2 regions of the Priestia sp. D51 genome follow, and region 1 is predicted to be linked to the other one. Evidence: a T-box and tRNA genes for the amino acid it is inferred to sense, from the RefSeq annotation. Region 1 holds a T-box; the other holds one or more tRNA genes.

The links. A T-box is a leader RNA that pairs with one kind of tRNA and senses whether it is charged. The one in region 1 lies ahead of thrS (threonine--tRNA ligase), so its partner is inferred to be a tRNA-Thr.
Region 2: it encodes a tRNA-Thr, which carries the amino acid that the T-box ahead of thrS (threonine--tRNA ligase) is inferred to sense. The anticodon was not compared.

What each region holds. Positions count from the first base shown of each region.
Region 1 is NZ_JBLTIR010000004.1:7,790-15,283, forward strand. Features, by position in the region: gene thrS (threonine--tRNA ligase) at 1-909, opposite strand, end outside; T-box leader at 963-1,191, opposite strand; T-box leader at 1,231-1,457, opposite strand; gene ACNHOZ_RS16770 (sulfatase-like hydrolase/transferase) at 1,857-3,599, opposite strand; gene ACNHOZ_RS16775 (cell wall hydrolase) at 3,827-4,285, opposite strand; gene rpsN (30S ribosomal protein S14) at 4,545-4,814, shown strand; gene ACNHOZ_RS16785 ((2Fe-2S) ferredoxin domain-containing protein) at 4,906-5,298, shown strand; gene ACNHOZ_RS16790 (valine--pyruvate transaminase) at 5,463-6,764, opposite strand; gene ACNHOZ_RS16795 (DUF6421 family protein) at 6,780-7,494, opposite strand, start outside.
Region 2 is NZ_JBLTIR010000001.1:962,292-969,785, reverse strand. Features, by position in the region: gene ACNHOZ_RS05030 (ABC transporter permease/substrate-binding protein) at 1-874, opposite strand, end outside; gene ACNHOZ_RS05025 (ABC transporter ATP-binding protein) at 874-1,824, opposite strand; tRNA gene ACNHOZ_RS05020 (tRNA-Thr) at 2,090-2,162, opposite strand; gene ACNHOZ_RS05015 (aromatic ring-hydroxylating oxygenase subunit alpha) at 2,373-3,425, shown strand; gene ACNHOZ_RS05010 (DHA2 family efflux MFS transporter permease subunit) at 3,460-4,983, opposite strand; gene ACNHOZ_RS05005 (TetR/AcrR family transcriptional regulator) at 5,249-6,169, shown strand; gene ACNHOZ_RS05000 (carbohydrate ABC transporter permease) at 6,283-7,104, opposite strand; gene ACNHOZ_RS04995 (carbohydrate ABC transporter permease) at 7,120-7,494, opposite strand, start outside.

The sequences.
Region 1 (7,494 bases):
CCAAAGAGGAAATTGACCTTCATAATGTTCAATCAAGATGGCCATAAATCGTTCAACGGAACCGTATATAGCGCGGTGAATCATTACGGGACGGTGCGGTTTATTGTCCTCTCCAATATACATACAGTCAAACTTCTCTGGCATTAAGAAATCAAGCTGAACTGTTCCGCACTGCCAGCTGCGGCCTAGGGAATCTAAAATATGAAAATCGATTTTCGGCCCGTAAAAAGCTCCGTCTCCTTCATTTACCTGATAGTTTAAGCCTTTTTCATTTAGCACCGATTGAAGCGACTTTTCTGCTTGATTCCATGTTTCAATATCTCCCATAAATTTTTCAGGACGTGTGGATAGCTCCACTTTGTAATCAAAGCCAAAATGTGAATAAAAGTCATGGATAAACGCTAGAATGCGGCTAATCTCAACTTCAATCTGATTAAGTTCTACGAATAAATGCGCATCGTCCTGTGTGAATGACCGGACTCTTAGCAGTCCGTTTAAAGAGCCCGAAAGCTCGTGGCGGTGAACCAATCCAAGTTCTGCGTATCGAATGGGAAGTTCTCGATAGCTTCTTCGCTTGCTGTTAAACAATAAAATGGCTCCCGGACAATTCATCGGTTTAATCGCATAGTTTTGTTTGTCAACATTTGAAAAATACATATTTTCATGATAGTGCTCCCAATGCCCTGATTGTTCCCATAGCTCCTGTTTCATCATGATGGGAGTTTTTATCTCTTGATAGCCTGCTTTGTAATGCTTTTGTTTCCAGTAGTTTTCTAACTCATTTCGAACAATCATTCCGTTAGGTAAGAAAAACGGCATACCAGGAGCTTCTTCCATCGACATAAACAGCTCCAGTTCTTGACCTAATTTTTGATGATTTCGTTTTTCTGCTTCCATTTGTTTCGACATGTTCATTCCTCCAATATGTTTTTATTCAACAAAAAAACCGCACTCATCCCTAGTAAAGGGACGAATGCGGCCGTGGTACCACCCTAATTCCGTAAAATACCTATACGTATTTTACGCTTAAAAAGATAACGGTTTTACCGGTTGCAGTTTCAGTGTACACACATTCCCCGCCGCAGCTCCAAGGTGGTAAATTCATTTCGTTTTCTAAGGGTTCTCAGCCAGTGACCCTACTCTCTGTAAAGAAAATCCAAAAATGATTCATGTCCTTTTCAATGCTTGTATATTCATTTTTTCTACATAAAAAACCGCACTCATCCCTAGTGAAGGGACGAATGCGGTCGTGGTACCACCCTAATTCCGTAAAATACCTGTATGCATTTTACGCTCAAAAAAGATAACGGTTTTACCGATTGCAGTTTCAGTTATGCACATTCCCTGCAATAGCTCTAAGGTGGTAAATTAGATGATTTCTTAAGGGCTCCCAGCCGCTGACCCTATTCTCTGCGAAGAAAACGGCACCTAATTCATGTCCTTTTCATTGCCAAATAATGTTTGTTAGTTGTTAAAAGTGATTATAGTGTATAAATTTTACAGAAGTCAAGAAATAATTTTTATTTTTTAATGTTATAGAATTAATTTATGCTTAAATTTCCGAAAAGTTACTTAGGAATATATGGGCTTAAAAAGTTTTTTATTATAATATTAACACCTGCATTTTATTTTGTTTTTACCTTTATTGTGTAAAAATAAAGGCAAAAAAGAAAGATATTACAAGCACTTATTTGCTTTATCTAAGTATTATTAGCGAATTAAAATCCAGTATTGCTCAAATCAGAATAAGTAACATAGCACAAGTATCATCAGTTTTTTTATTTATATACTAGAATATTAAATATACCTTTTTCTACTTACACCAATATTAGGCTTGAACTCGTCGAAACTATTTTTTATCTATCTTTAGACGGAAGCTCCTGGTACATGCTTCCACTTTGCGGAAAAATCCGTTTTTTCCTGAGTTGTTCTTTAAGAATAACATCAAGCTGCCGCTGAATTTTCCTTGTTTCATTTGTTGAAAAATACGGGTAAGCCAAATTTACTGTTTCTAACGTATCCTTGGTCAAATTGTACATTTCAATTTGATCCGGAACCGATGTTTCTTTAAGGTTAGTAAGATCTACAGGGTAACTTTCATATTGCTCTCGGTGGATGACTTCATCTTTTTCGTTAGGTGCTGACCGAAATTGCGGATTATCATGGTATCGAGCGTATTTCCGGATTTCCTTTTCTGCGGCTGATTGAAACTCGACAATGACCGCTTGAATGTGATTAGGCTGAACGACTGACGGATAGCTTTCTCCTAAAAAATTTGTTTGGTGAAGTCCTTTTGTCGGGTCATCATCCGTCATAAAGAAAATCGGTGCTTTTTCTTGATAGAGCGATGTTTCTCCTCTCAACGTTCCTGAGAGGTCTCGCCCAACAAATGGATGTACTTCCGTATGACTTTTTTGCAATTGCTTTTGAACAGCGGAAGCATCGATATTAGCCAAGCTAAGCATTGTCGGGATCAAGTCAACGTGACTAGTCAGTACGTCTGTACGTTGATAACTAGGAAACAAATGCTTGTTATGAATGAGAAGCGGCACGTGAATCGACTCTTCATACATGTTGTACCATTTTTGATGTAGTCCTCCGTGAGCCCCCAGCAAATCACCGTGATCCGACGTGAAAATAATAATAGTATTGTCATAGAACGAAGATTGTTCTATAGTCTGAAGGACTTTCAAAATTTGTTTGTCAACATTTTTTTGAAGCTGATAATATAAGCGCCGGTAGAAACTAGAATTTGGCGTCGGCTGCAGCGCTTTTGGATAGATGTATTTATAGCTGCTTTGAGCGCTAGGCTTTGTGTGTAAGGATTCTCGAATGGTAGGTGGCGGCTCGATGTTCGGAATTGTTTCGTCAATAGAAAACTGAAACATGGGAAGGTGTTTGGTAATCGCTCCGAACAGCGCAATGTCATGCGGGTTCACAAACGAAGCTACCATGAGCCAAGGCTGCGAAGTCTTTTGATATTCTAATCGTTGAATATGCTCTATGATTTCCTCTGCATATATTTCGTCTCGTCCGCTCACTCCAATGGCCGCAGATGAACCAGAATTGTGCGGGTTTCTCCCCTCTGGCTCTGGACCAATCCAGCCTGAAAAACCAAACTTTTCAAGCTTATTAGCCCGTTGATAGAGGGACTCTTTTTCTGGATCGGGTATTCCTGTTTGCATCTGGTAGCTAGAAAAAACGTTATGTGTTCCTGGAATTAAGATGTTCTCATCAGAAATATGCCATTTTCCTTTATAAAAGGTTTGATACCCAGCCTGCTTAAAATAATCTCCCATCATTGGGACGGTATTAGGCTGCAGCCAAAACATATCAGGATCTTGTGACTTCTTTGCGATACCTTGCGTTTGCGTAACTCCGTGCAAGGAAGGGTACTGCCCTGTAAACAATGTAGCTCGACTCGGTGAACAGGCTGTAGAACCGACGTAGTGACGAGTGAATGACATCCCGTGCTGTTTTAAAAATTCATGTGCTTTTAAATAGTTTTTTCGCCACTTTTTTACTTCTTTACTTTCATATACGGGTGGAAATCGTTCTTCGTCCACCATAATTAACAAAAAATTAGGCTGCTCCTTCATCTTTACTCCTCCACGTGTTTATCAAATTTTCTGTATTGATAAACTATGTAAAAAGGACTTTTTTTAGACGAACGGAGTACGGTTCATGTCTTTTTATATCCAAACAAAAAAAAGACTTGGAGGATTTCTCTAAGCCTTTCATAACTCGTTTCAATACGATATTCCTTATTTTATGTACATATCTAAAAAAGCTAATGACAGCGCGTAGCTAGCCATTAGCTTTTTCATTATTTTGCAAATACATGATTTCCTATTTTAATTGTTTCTTGTTTTTGGCGCAGCCATTGATCTCCCGTTTTATCAGGATTAAAGAAGAATAATGAACCTTTTCCTTGACCTTGGAAATTAATTGCTTCTTCTACAGCTTTTTTTGAACCTTTGTCTGCAGGTTTATTAATTTGACCGTTGCTGACCGGGCTGTACTGACCTTTTTGATAAATAACGCCTTTTACAGTGTCCGGAAATTTGCTGCTGTCGACTCTATTTAATACAACTGTTGCCACGGCTACTTTGCCTGCGTACGGCTCTCCTTTGGCTTCAGCTGATACAAGACGAGCTAATAGTTCTTTATCATTTTTATTTACTTGAATGTGCTGTTCATGAGCGGGTGCTGCAGCAAATGCTGAGTAACCTGCACCAAAACTCGGGATAAGCATTGCGATAGCAATTACTAGTTTTTTCATCATAAAAATAAAAGCCTCCTTGCTATTTCTTGACGTGGTTCATATGCTAGCAGAAATATAAGAGTCTTTCATTGCAAAAAATTATCCAGTTCCAAAAGAAATTGTATATTCTCGTATTTTTTTAACTATTTTTCAGCATATAAAAATATAGCTTTCCTCATTAAATATGAGTTGCATTTCATTCTTCAGTGGTTTATGATATAAAAATATAAATAGTAATGATTACGAATTTCAAGAAGGACTTTAAGAAAGGAATGATTATTTGGCTAAAAAATCAAAAATAGCAAAAGAAAAGCACCGACAAGCACTTGTCGAAAAATATGCTGAGTTAAGAAAACAGTTAAAGGAACAAGGAAATTATAATGAACTACGAAAGCTTCCTAGAGACTCTTCTTCTACTCGCTTGCATAATCGCTGTGAAGTAACGGGAAGACCTCGTGGATATTTACGTAAATTTAAGCTTTCGCGAATTGCATTTAGAAAACTTGCTCACAAGGGACAGATTCCTGGGGTGAAAAAATCAAGCTGGTAAAATTCTAATGAGGTAAAGGACCCTCTTTGCTAAAAAAGGAATCATTATACGTCATAAATCGTAATCATTACTTTTAATAGGAGGGATCAACATGGCTACATGGAACTTAGGTACAACGAAACATCACGTTCTCATTTGCAATGGAAGCAGCTGCAATCGAGTTGGAGCCGAAGAAGTTACACAAGCGATTCGAACTGAGATAGCTAATCAAGAGATGGACGAATACATACATACGACTCGCACTCGATGTAATGGAAGATGTCATGATAAATGCGTCGTCATTTCCTACCCAGACGGTATTTGGTATAAAGATATGAAGCCTGATGATGCACGAGAGCTTATTAACTCTTTAAAGACAGATCAACCTTTTGTCCAAAAAACAAGTCATACTTTTTGCGGAGAAGGTTTCCAGCGAACAGAAGGTACTGTTAAAGGTATCTCAAAACAAAAAGAAACCGTCATCAAAGTATCTAAAAAACTTTAATTTACAACGGTGAAATCCTGGTCTTTAGAAAGTTAACCAACTAAAAGAGAAACATCATTAAAAATGTCTGTTTGTTTTCTCTAATGTGCCTATCGCTTAATCTAAACAAAAAAACCGGCCCTAGCAACCGGGTCGGCTTTTTTTACCTCTACACCTTTAAGAAATTAGATTTTTTCTGTTTCACATATAAAATCTGAACTGTATACTTTCTTGACTACTGACGAAAGAATATCAATTCCTTTCTTTAACTCCTCATCTGTAGCAGTAAGACTTATACGAATGCACTCCTGGTTGTGAGGACAAGACCGGTTGCCGTGAAAGAATGATCCGCCTGGTACTACAATCAAGTTTTCTGCTTTTAATTTATTGTATAGATCGTTATCACTGAAAGGCAAACCTTCTAACCAAAGCCAACCAAACAACGAACCTTCCGCTTTATGTAAATACCAAGGAATATCATCCGGCATACGTGTAGTTAAAAGATTTTTTAAATAGTTATGTTTTTGTTTATAATGAGTTCTTATATAGTTAGCTGAAATTCCAGGTAACTTTCCGTTCTTTAAGGTGTTAACCACCATCCGCTGACCTAACCTAGAAGAGTGAATCAAAATATTTGATTGAAATGCTTCCATTACTTTTATGAAGTCACTTTTTCCTATAGCAATTCCTATTCTCTCTCCAGGCAATCCGGCTTTAGAAAGACTCATGCAGTGAATGATGTTGTCATGTATAATTGGATTCATTTCAACAAAGTTCATAGCTGGAAAAGGAGGTGCGTACGCTGAATCAATTAGCAATGGAATGTTATAGTCCTTGCATACTTGGGATATAAAGTGTACGGCTTCTTTTGAAAGAATGTTGCCGCTTGGATTATTAGGTCTTGATAATACGACAGCTCCGATATCTGGGTCCTGTGCTATTTTATCTTTGAATGCCTGTTTGTTAAATTCATAACGAAATGTATGATGATCAAGCTTTGAGACGATAGGAGGAATTCCTTCTATTATAGCTTCCTCTAGTGCCACTCCGCTGTACCCAGCGTAATCCGGCAGCATAGGTATTAATGCTTTTTTAACTCTTCCTTCTTTACTTGTACCACAAAATGAATTTATAGCTAAAAAAAACAGATTTTGACTTCCTGAAGTGATTAAGACTTGTTCTCTGTCCAGCTCAATACGATAATTCCTAAAGAAGTATTCTCTTATGCAATCAATTAATTCATGCGTACCGTAACTAGAACCATATTGGCTAATCAAATTCTTTAGTTGTTTGTCGTTCACAATATCTCTTAAAGCTTCTTCCCACATTTCATAAACTTGAGGGAGTATGGCAGGATTGCCAGCGCTTAAATTCACATATTGATTGAGACCAGAATTGAGCACTTCTTGGATGTCATGCATAATAGCGCGAACGCCTACTTTATTAGTCATTTTGTTTCCGATTTTACTTAAATGCAAAGCATTCATTAGTGCATCTTCTCCTTAGAGATTATGGTCATCGAATAGTAAGTATGGAACTTCAATCTTTTTATTTTGCTGATTAATAAAGTACTTGTTCGGAATAGTAAATTTATCACCGTTCTCACTAGGCAATAAGTATTTTCGAACATAGCGTTCGGCTTCTTCTTTATAGCCAAGGTCACTTTGAATTGTTTCAAGTTGTTCAATTTCTTTTACTAAAAGGTCTAGTTCCTTCAAACACATGTCTAAATCTAAATAAGCATGGTCTTCTTTTCGGGATATTGAATGCCCATTTGCAACTAACCAGCTAAAAAGAAAAAATCCTGTGCCAGAATCAAAGTTTCGAGGTGCATTATGCTGACTAGGATACCTTAACAGACGTTCAAAGAGAACAAATTCTGTTATCTCTTCCCAAAAAGGGTATTTTCTTTTATGAAGAGTCAGCACCGTCTGACAGTCTACTTTAACTTCTTCCAGTATGCCTGCAAAAAAATTCATTTTTGCCTGTATATGTTGATCGAAAGGTTTATTTCCACAGTGATGATAATAGTCATGTAGATATCCCCAGATTACCCTTGCCTGATAGGTGTCTTCTCTATTCATAGTATGAGATTTAAAGTTAAAATCAGGAAAGATCGAATACGCTCTTTTTAATGTATCATCATTGTATATGCTGTGAAATTTATTAAAGAAAAATATCGCGAAGTTTTGACTTGTTACCTTTTCTTTTGTTTTT
Region 2 (7,494 bases), on a different contig from region 1:
GGTACAAATCAATTTCCTTGTTACGCAGAGCCTCAAATACAAATACTGTTTTTCCAAGCGACGAACGAAGATTTACTTTCATATCGGTTTGATCTTCAATTAATTCTTTGTACATATTAATTAAAATATCTTGTTCTGCGCCAATTTTCCCTCCGATAACAAGGTCTGGTTTTGTTGCGCTCATTGCTGCAAACGGAGAAACAAGAATAAGTATTAATACGATGATCATGATGAACGAGCGTTTTTTGGACCCTTTTTTAGCAGAGTGTTCAATCGTTCGCAGAATTCCATCAAAAATAAGCGCTAATAATGCTGCTGGAACGGCTCCTAATAAAATCAAACTATTATCGCTTCGGTCAATACCAAGCAAAATTAAGCTTCCGAGTCCGCCTGCTCCGATAAGAGCCACGATTGTCGCTGTACCAATAATGAGTACCATCGCTGTGCGAATTCCGGCCATAATGACAGGAAGCGCTAGAGGAAGTTCTACTTTGATTAATCGTCTCCACGAGTTCATCCCCATGGCTTTGGATGCTTCAATTAAAGATGGGTCCACTTCTTTAATTCCGGTATATGTATTTCGTACAATAGGAAGAAGCGAATATAAAAACAGTGCAATAACCGCGGGAAAGGTTCCAATTCCGACAAGAGGAATCAGTAATCCTAATAAAGCGAGTGAGGGAATGGTTTGCAGTACGGCTGTTACGCCAATGATCGGTTCAGCAATGCGGTCATGCCTCGTTAAGTACAGTCCAAGCGGCACTGAAATTAATACGGCGATCACAAGAGCCAGTACTGAAATTTGAATGTGTTCAAGAAGAGCTTGAAACAGGGCATCTCCTCGTTGATCTAATAATGTGCTTAGTGCATTCATTACAGCGTTCCTCCTTCTTTCGTTTTATCAGAAAGAAACGCTAATAGAGTTTTGCGCGTTACAACGCCAATGCGTTTGCTCCCTTTTTTCACAGCTATTGCTTCATGGTCGTAAAGGGCGTCCATTGCCTGCTGAACAGTGGCGGTTGAAGCTAGCTCTTCAGTAGGTTCTACGTCTGGCTGTTCACTTTCTTTGACAAACATATCCAATGTCTCAAATAAAGTATTTCCTTGATTTCCAATAAATGTTTTTACAAACTCATTTTTAGGCTTTTGAATGAATTCCTCCGGGGTGCCAACTTGAACAATTTCCCCATCTTTCATCAGGCAGATACGATCTCCAAGCGTCATGGCTTCGCTCATATCATGCGTAACAAACACAAATGTTTTTTTGATTTTTTCTTTTAAGCTAATAACATCTTGTTGAAGCTGTTCGCGGCTTAACGGATCGAGGGCGCTAAAGGGTTCGTCCATTAAAATAACGGGGGGATCAGCTGCGAGGGCACGTGCTACACCTACACGTTGCTGCTGGCCACCTGAGAGCTCAGACGGCTTTCGGTTTCGATATTGCTTTGGGTCTAGTCCTACCAAGGTAAGCAGTTCATCAATACGCGTTTTGATTTTGTTTTTCTTCCAATGCTTCATCTCCGGTACAATGGCTATATTCTCAGCAATGGTCATATGAGGAAAAAGAGCAATCTGCTGTAGCACATAACCAATGTTCCAGCGTAGCTCATGTATGTTGTGGTCCGATACGAGCTTATCTTTTATGTATAGTTCTCCTTCGGTAATATCATGAAGACGGTTAATCATTTTTAAGGTGGTTGTTTTCCCACATCCACTCGGACCAATTAAAACGAAAAACTCTCCTTCTTTTATTTCTAGATTAATATTTTTCACGGCGGTCGTACCGTCTGGATATTGCTTTGACACATTCTTAAACGTAATCAAATTATCGTTCACACTCCCTGTTGAAATTTAACCCCTAGTTTCGTGTACCCAATACTTAGAGGCAATAAACATTCTTTTAAGAATATTTCTAAATATGATTCATAAGACATAGTGGAAAAGATACACATGTTTTCTAACAGCCTCCTAATAAGGCTATCAAACTGTTAAAGTTTTCACAAGGCGGGGAAGAATAATTCGGAGAATAAATTTAAAGCCAATTCAAATAAAAAAACCTTCTTTCAACAAGAAAGAAGGTTTTTGAGTATGCTAGCGACAGGGATCGAACCTGCGACCTCTTGCTTACCATGCAAGTGCTCTACCTACTGAGCTACACCAGCGTCTTGGAAAATTATATCACGTTTAAATTTATTTAGGAAGCGCTTTTTTAAATTTTTTTATTGGTATATTCTCTAATTGGCGTCTTCTGAAATTCGCACTTTCTACAAAGTTCCATATTTTATGTTAGAACTTCTCACATAAATTGTGTGAATTTTCTTTTTTTATATTACCCTTAGTAAAAGAGCTTACAAAAGAAAGGAAGAAAATAGATGGAACAACAACCAACCATGACCAAATCAAAAACGGCAACTCCCTACCCAAGAGACTGCACGTTCAGCCTGGAAGATTGGACGACGCTCGCTAAGTATTGGTACCCCGTCGCACGCTGCAGTGATGTAACTGAGAAACCAACGTCTGTAAAACTGCTAGATGTAAATCTAGTTCTATACCGCACCACACACAAAGTTGTAGCGGCACGCGATTTATGCGTTCACCGAGGGACCCCGCTTAGCATGGGCTGGGTGGAAGATGATGAAATTGTCTGTCCTTACCACGGCTTCCGCTACGCAACGGACGGCGCATGCACGTCGATTCCAGCTCACCCTGACGCCAACATTTCTCCCCGCCTCTGTATGGCCGTCTATCCAGTTATTGAACGATTTGGATTAGTTTGGACTTCCCTGACAGGAGAACAAGATAACCTGCCTTACTTCAATGCGTGGGAAGACCCTGATTTTCAGCAAATTGTTTGTCCGAGCTTTGATATCATGGGTTCAGCCGGTCGTCAAATGGAAGGCTTTTTAGACGTAGCTCATTTTGCTTGGGTTCACACGGACACATTTGGTGATCGAAACAACGCCTTTGTGCCTAAATATAAAGTAAGCGATACAGACTATGGGCTTCATGTAGAATATACGAGCACCGTGAGCAATTATTCCAAAGAACAGCAGCATTTAAATCCACCTGATTTTAAATGGCTTCGCGTCTTTGATGTTTATCCGCCGTTTACAGCTACGCTAAAAGTATACTTCCCAGAAGGCGCAGAGCTGTGGATTATGAATGCAGTCTCTCCTATTTCAGCCCGCGAAACACGTTTATTCGCGCCAATCGCTCGAAACTTTGACAAAGATTCTCCCGTTGAAGGTGTGTATGACTTTAACCTTCGCGTCTTTGACGAAGACCGTGAAATGGTTGAAAATCAAAAACCTGAAGACTTGCCTTTAGACCTGCAGATGGAAGCGCATATTATGGCTGATCAAACGTCTATCGGCTACCGGAAATTATTAAAGAAAATGGGCTTAAGCTTTAGATATACAAGCTGAAAAAATCCCCGCTGTCTCAGCGGGGATTTCTTTTTTATTTAGCAAACTGCTCGCGTCCTGCTTTTTCCTTTATCATTTCATCTTCACTTGCCGGCGTTGCTCGTTTCATAAACAATGAAAGAATTAAGGCAACCACCACTAGGACTACAGAGATAGCAAACGCATCGTTAATCCCTTGTACCATTGCCTGCATCCCAATCTGCTCTTTCATTTGAGCTGCCCCGGCTGCGGTTGCATTAGCTGCTCCTGCTCCGCTCATTGCATCTTGAGCGAGCTCTTTTGCATGAGTAGCTGTACGGTTTGACATCACCGTTACTAAAAGAGCCGAACCAATAGCTCCCGATACTTGTTGAAGCGTATTGTTCATGGCAGTACCATGCGGATTAAAGCGCTGCGGCAGCTGATTTAATCCGTTTGTCATAACCGGCATCATCACCATAGACATTCCGAACATGCGAAGCGTGTAAAGCGTAATGAGCGTTGTATACGTCGTATCAAGCTCTAAGTTACTGAAGAAATACGTCGTAACAGCTGTAATCGTTAGACCCGTTACAGCCAATGCACGCGCTCCGAATTTATCAAATAATTTTCCGGTAATCGGTGACATTACACCCATTAGCAGCGCACCTGGAAGCATTAGTAATCCTGAATGAAGCGGAGAGATGCCTCGTACCGTTTGAACATAAATTGGCATTAGCAGCATGGCTGAGAATAATGCCATTGTGATCACCATCGAAATCGTTGATGATAAAGCAAACATTGGATATTTAAAAATGCGGAATTCAAGCATCGGTGTTTTAAGCTTGAACTGACGTGTAATAAATAAAATCAGCGCCACAGCTCCTACGATAATGGTACCGTATACTTCCACAGAATCCCAGCCTTTATCCCCTGCTGAGCTAAACCCGTATAGAAGTCCGCCAAATCCAATTGTAGATAGCAAAAGGGATAAAAAATCCAAATTGATTTCCACTTTTTCTTTTTTGTCTTTTAATAGGAAGAAAGCGCCTATTAATACAATGGCTGCGATTGGCGTAACAAGGTGGAACAGCATTCTCCACTCATAGTGTTCAATTAGCCATCCTGATAATGTAGGACCAATTGCCGGAGCAAAAATCATAACTAAACCGAAAATCCCCATCGCAGCTCCGCGTTTTTCTAATGGAAAACTTGTGAGCAATACGTTCATTAAAAGCGGCATCATAATAGCTGCGCCTGACGCTTGAATAATACGAGCGGTTAACAACACAGAAAATACGGGCGAAGCACCTGCAAGTATTGTTCCTGCTGTAAATAAAGTCATCGCCGTTAAAAATAAGCCTCTGACAGAATAGCGCTGAATTAAAAAAGCGGTAGTTGGAATCATAATACCATTCACTAACATATAACCAGTAGAAAGCCACTGGACAGTTGACGTTGTCACATCTAAGTCTTTCATAATAGACGGCAGCGCCACATTTAATAACGTTTCATTCAATAATGAGATAAAAGCGCCAATTAACAAAATAGCAATTATGCCATAAGGCGGCTTTTCCATTTGATTTATCGATCGACTCATTATTGTACCTCCTTATACTTTAGGTTCATTTTTTTAGACACGTGTTCTACATAGAGTATATTATACTGTGAGTTCAATTTATGCAAGTGAAAAATCTTACGTTCACGTTCTTTACTTTCTCAACTTTTTTAGTCCTATAATCCTTTTATACCAATATATTGTCGTGATATCGTTCAGTTTTCTGAAAAGAACATTTGTGTAAACGCTTTAAATCATGTATCATAAAGTTGGACCATGAGTCTAATTTTATATTTAGGTGATAATAATGAATAACCGAAAACAGCAAGTTGTAAAAAATGCACACCATCTCTTCGTTGAAAAAGGATTTCAAGCTACGTCTATTCAAGACATCATTGATTATAGCGGCATTTCAAAAGGAACATTCTACAACTATTTTTCTTCAAAAAATGAATTATTAATCGCTGTTTTTACATGGCTTCATACGACCATTGAACAAGAGCGGAATCAGCTGCTGGTTGGTAAAAGTCTGACCGATGTAGATGTATTTATTAAACAGATCGATGCACAGATGAAAAACCATCACAAACACAAATTTTTTACATTACTTGAAGAAGTATTTGTTTCCAATGACCCTGATTTAAAAGCATACATAAAAAAAACCCAGTTTATTGAAGTAAACTGGTTCTACAAACGGTTCATTGATTTATTTGGTCAAGAAAAGAAACCTTACCTGCTAGATTGTGCAATTATGTTTCTTGGCATGCTTCACCGCAACTTTCACTATAACTTTATGGTCAATGGTACAAAGACTGATCCCCATGAGATTATAACTTACAGCGTTAAGCGTCTGCTTCCTCTTGTAGACGAAGTAGCAAATTCAGGAGACATTTTGCTCGATCCGCAAACGATTAAAGAATGGCTTCCATCTTGCCCAAATACTAAAAATCAAATAGAACAGGACATTTCCGCAGCACTTATCGATTTAAAAAAGCAGGTTCACAAACAATTTACGGATGAATTTGAACGTCAAAAATGTACAGAGCTTATTAGTTTTATTGAAGAAGAGCTGTTTAAACAATCAAATCCCCGCAAGTTTGTTGTGGATAGTGCCCTTCATTCATTAAAGCAGCTGCCTGTTAACAACAGTAAAACGAACCTAGAGGAACTGCAAACGATGATTGATCAGTATGTGAGTGAACTTCAATCAACAGCTAGAAGCAACTAAACATATGAAATTCACGCTCACCATGACAACAAAAAACGAACGATTATGATTTTTTAATTAATCGTTCGTTTTTTTGTAATTCCAACTAAAATACTTTTATCCCAGCCTCTTTTTTATTTTCCTCCAGTAAACGAAATTCCTTTAATGAAATATTTGTTAAAAAACGCATAAATGAGCAAAATTGGAAGTGTAAAAACCATGGAAGCTGCCATAATATAGTTCCAATAACTGATATACTGACCTTTAAATGTGTTAAGGCCTAAAGTCAACGTGAACATATTTTCATCAGACATCACAATTAAAGGCTTCATAAAATCATTCCAAAACCCCATAAATACAAAAATCGTTTGTGCTGCTAAGGCAGGTTTTGCAAGTGGAAGGACTATTTTGAAGAATGTTCCAAACTTCGATAACCCATCCAACTCCGCTGCTTCTTCAAGCTCTTTTGGGAAATTAATAAAAAATTGACGCATCATAAATATAAAAGTCGCATTTACCATTCCCGGTACAATCATTCCCTGATAGGTATTTAACCAGCCTAACTCTTTTAAAATTAAAAAATTAGGAATCATCGTTACTTGTCCAGGAATCATAAGCACCGCTAAAATAATAATAAATAAACTTTTCTTTCCCGGGAAACTGAGGCGTGCAAGGGCATAACCAGCCATTGAGTTAAATAGCAAATTCAGAGCTGTTCCTACTACGGCAATAAATAAGCTATTAAACATCCAGCGAGGGAACAGCTTTTGTTCCACAAAAATTTGTTTATAGTTGTCTAGCGTAAAGTGTTTCGGAATAAAGTTCACCGTACCTGACACAATTTCTTCTAGCGTTTTAAAAGAAGCGGACAGCGCCCAAATAAATGGAATCAGAGTAATCAGCGCGTATATGCTTAAAATCGTATATAAAATGAGGACTCCTGTTTTTTTCTTCATCTTTTTCTCCCCCCCTTAGTACATACTTTCTTCTTTTGAAAACTTTCTCTGAATAACCGTTGCCACCAAAATCACGAGCGCCAGCATAAAGGCTAGTGCTGCAGCATACCCCATAGTACCTAAATTTTTAAATGCATATTGATAAATAAGCAGAACAACAGTCAGAGTCGAGTTATTAGGACCTCCTGAACCTCCTGAGAAAATAAACGATTGATCAAATAACTGAAACGTACCAATCAGTCCCATGATCACTACGAATGATGTAACCGGTCGCAGATTCGGAACTGTAATATGCCAAAATCGTTGAAATACATTAGCCCCATCTAACTGAGCTGCTTCATAAAGCGAATCTGGTACGTCTTGCAAAGCTGCCAAATAAATAACCATAAA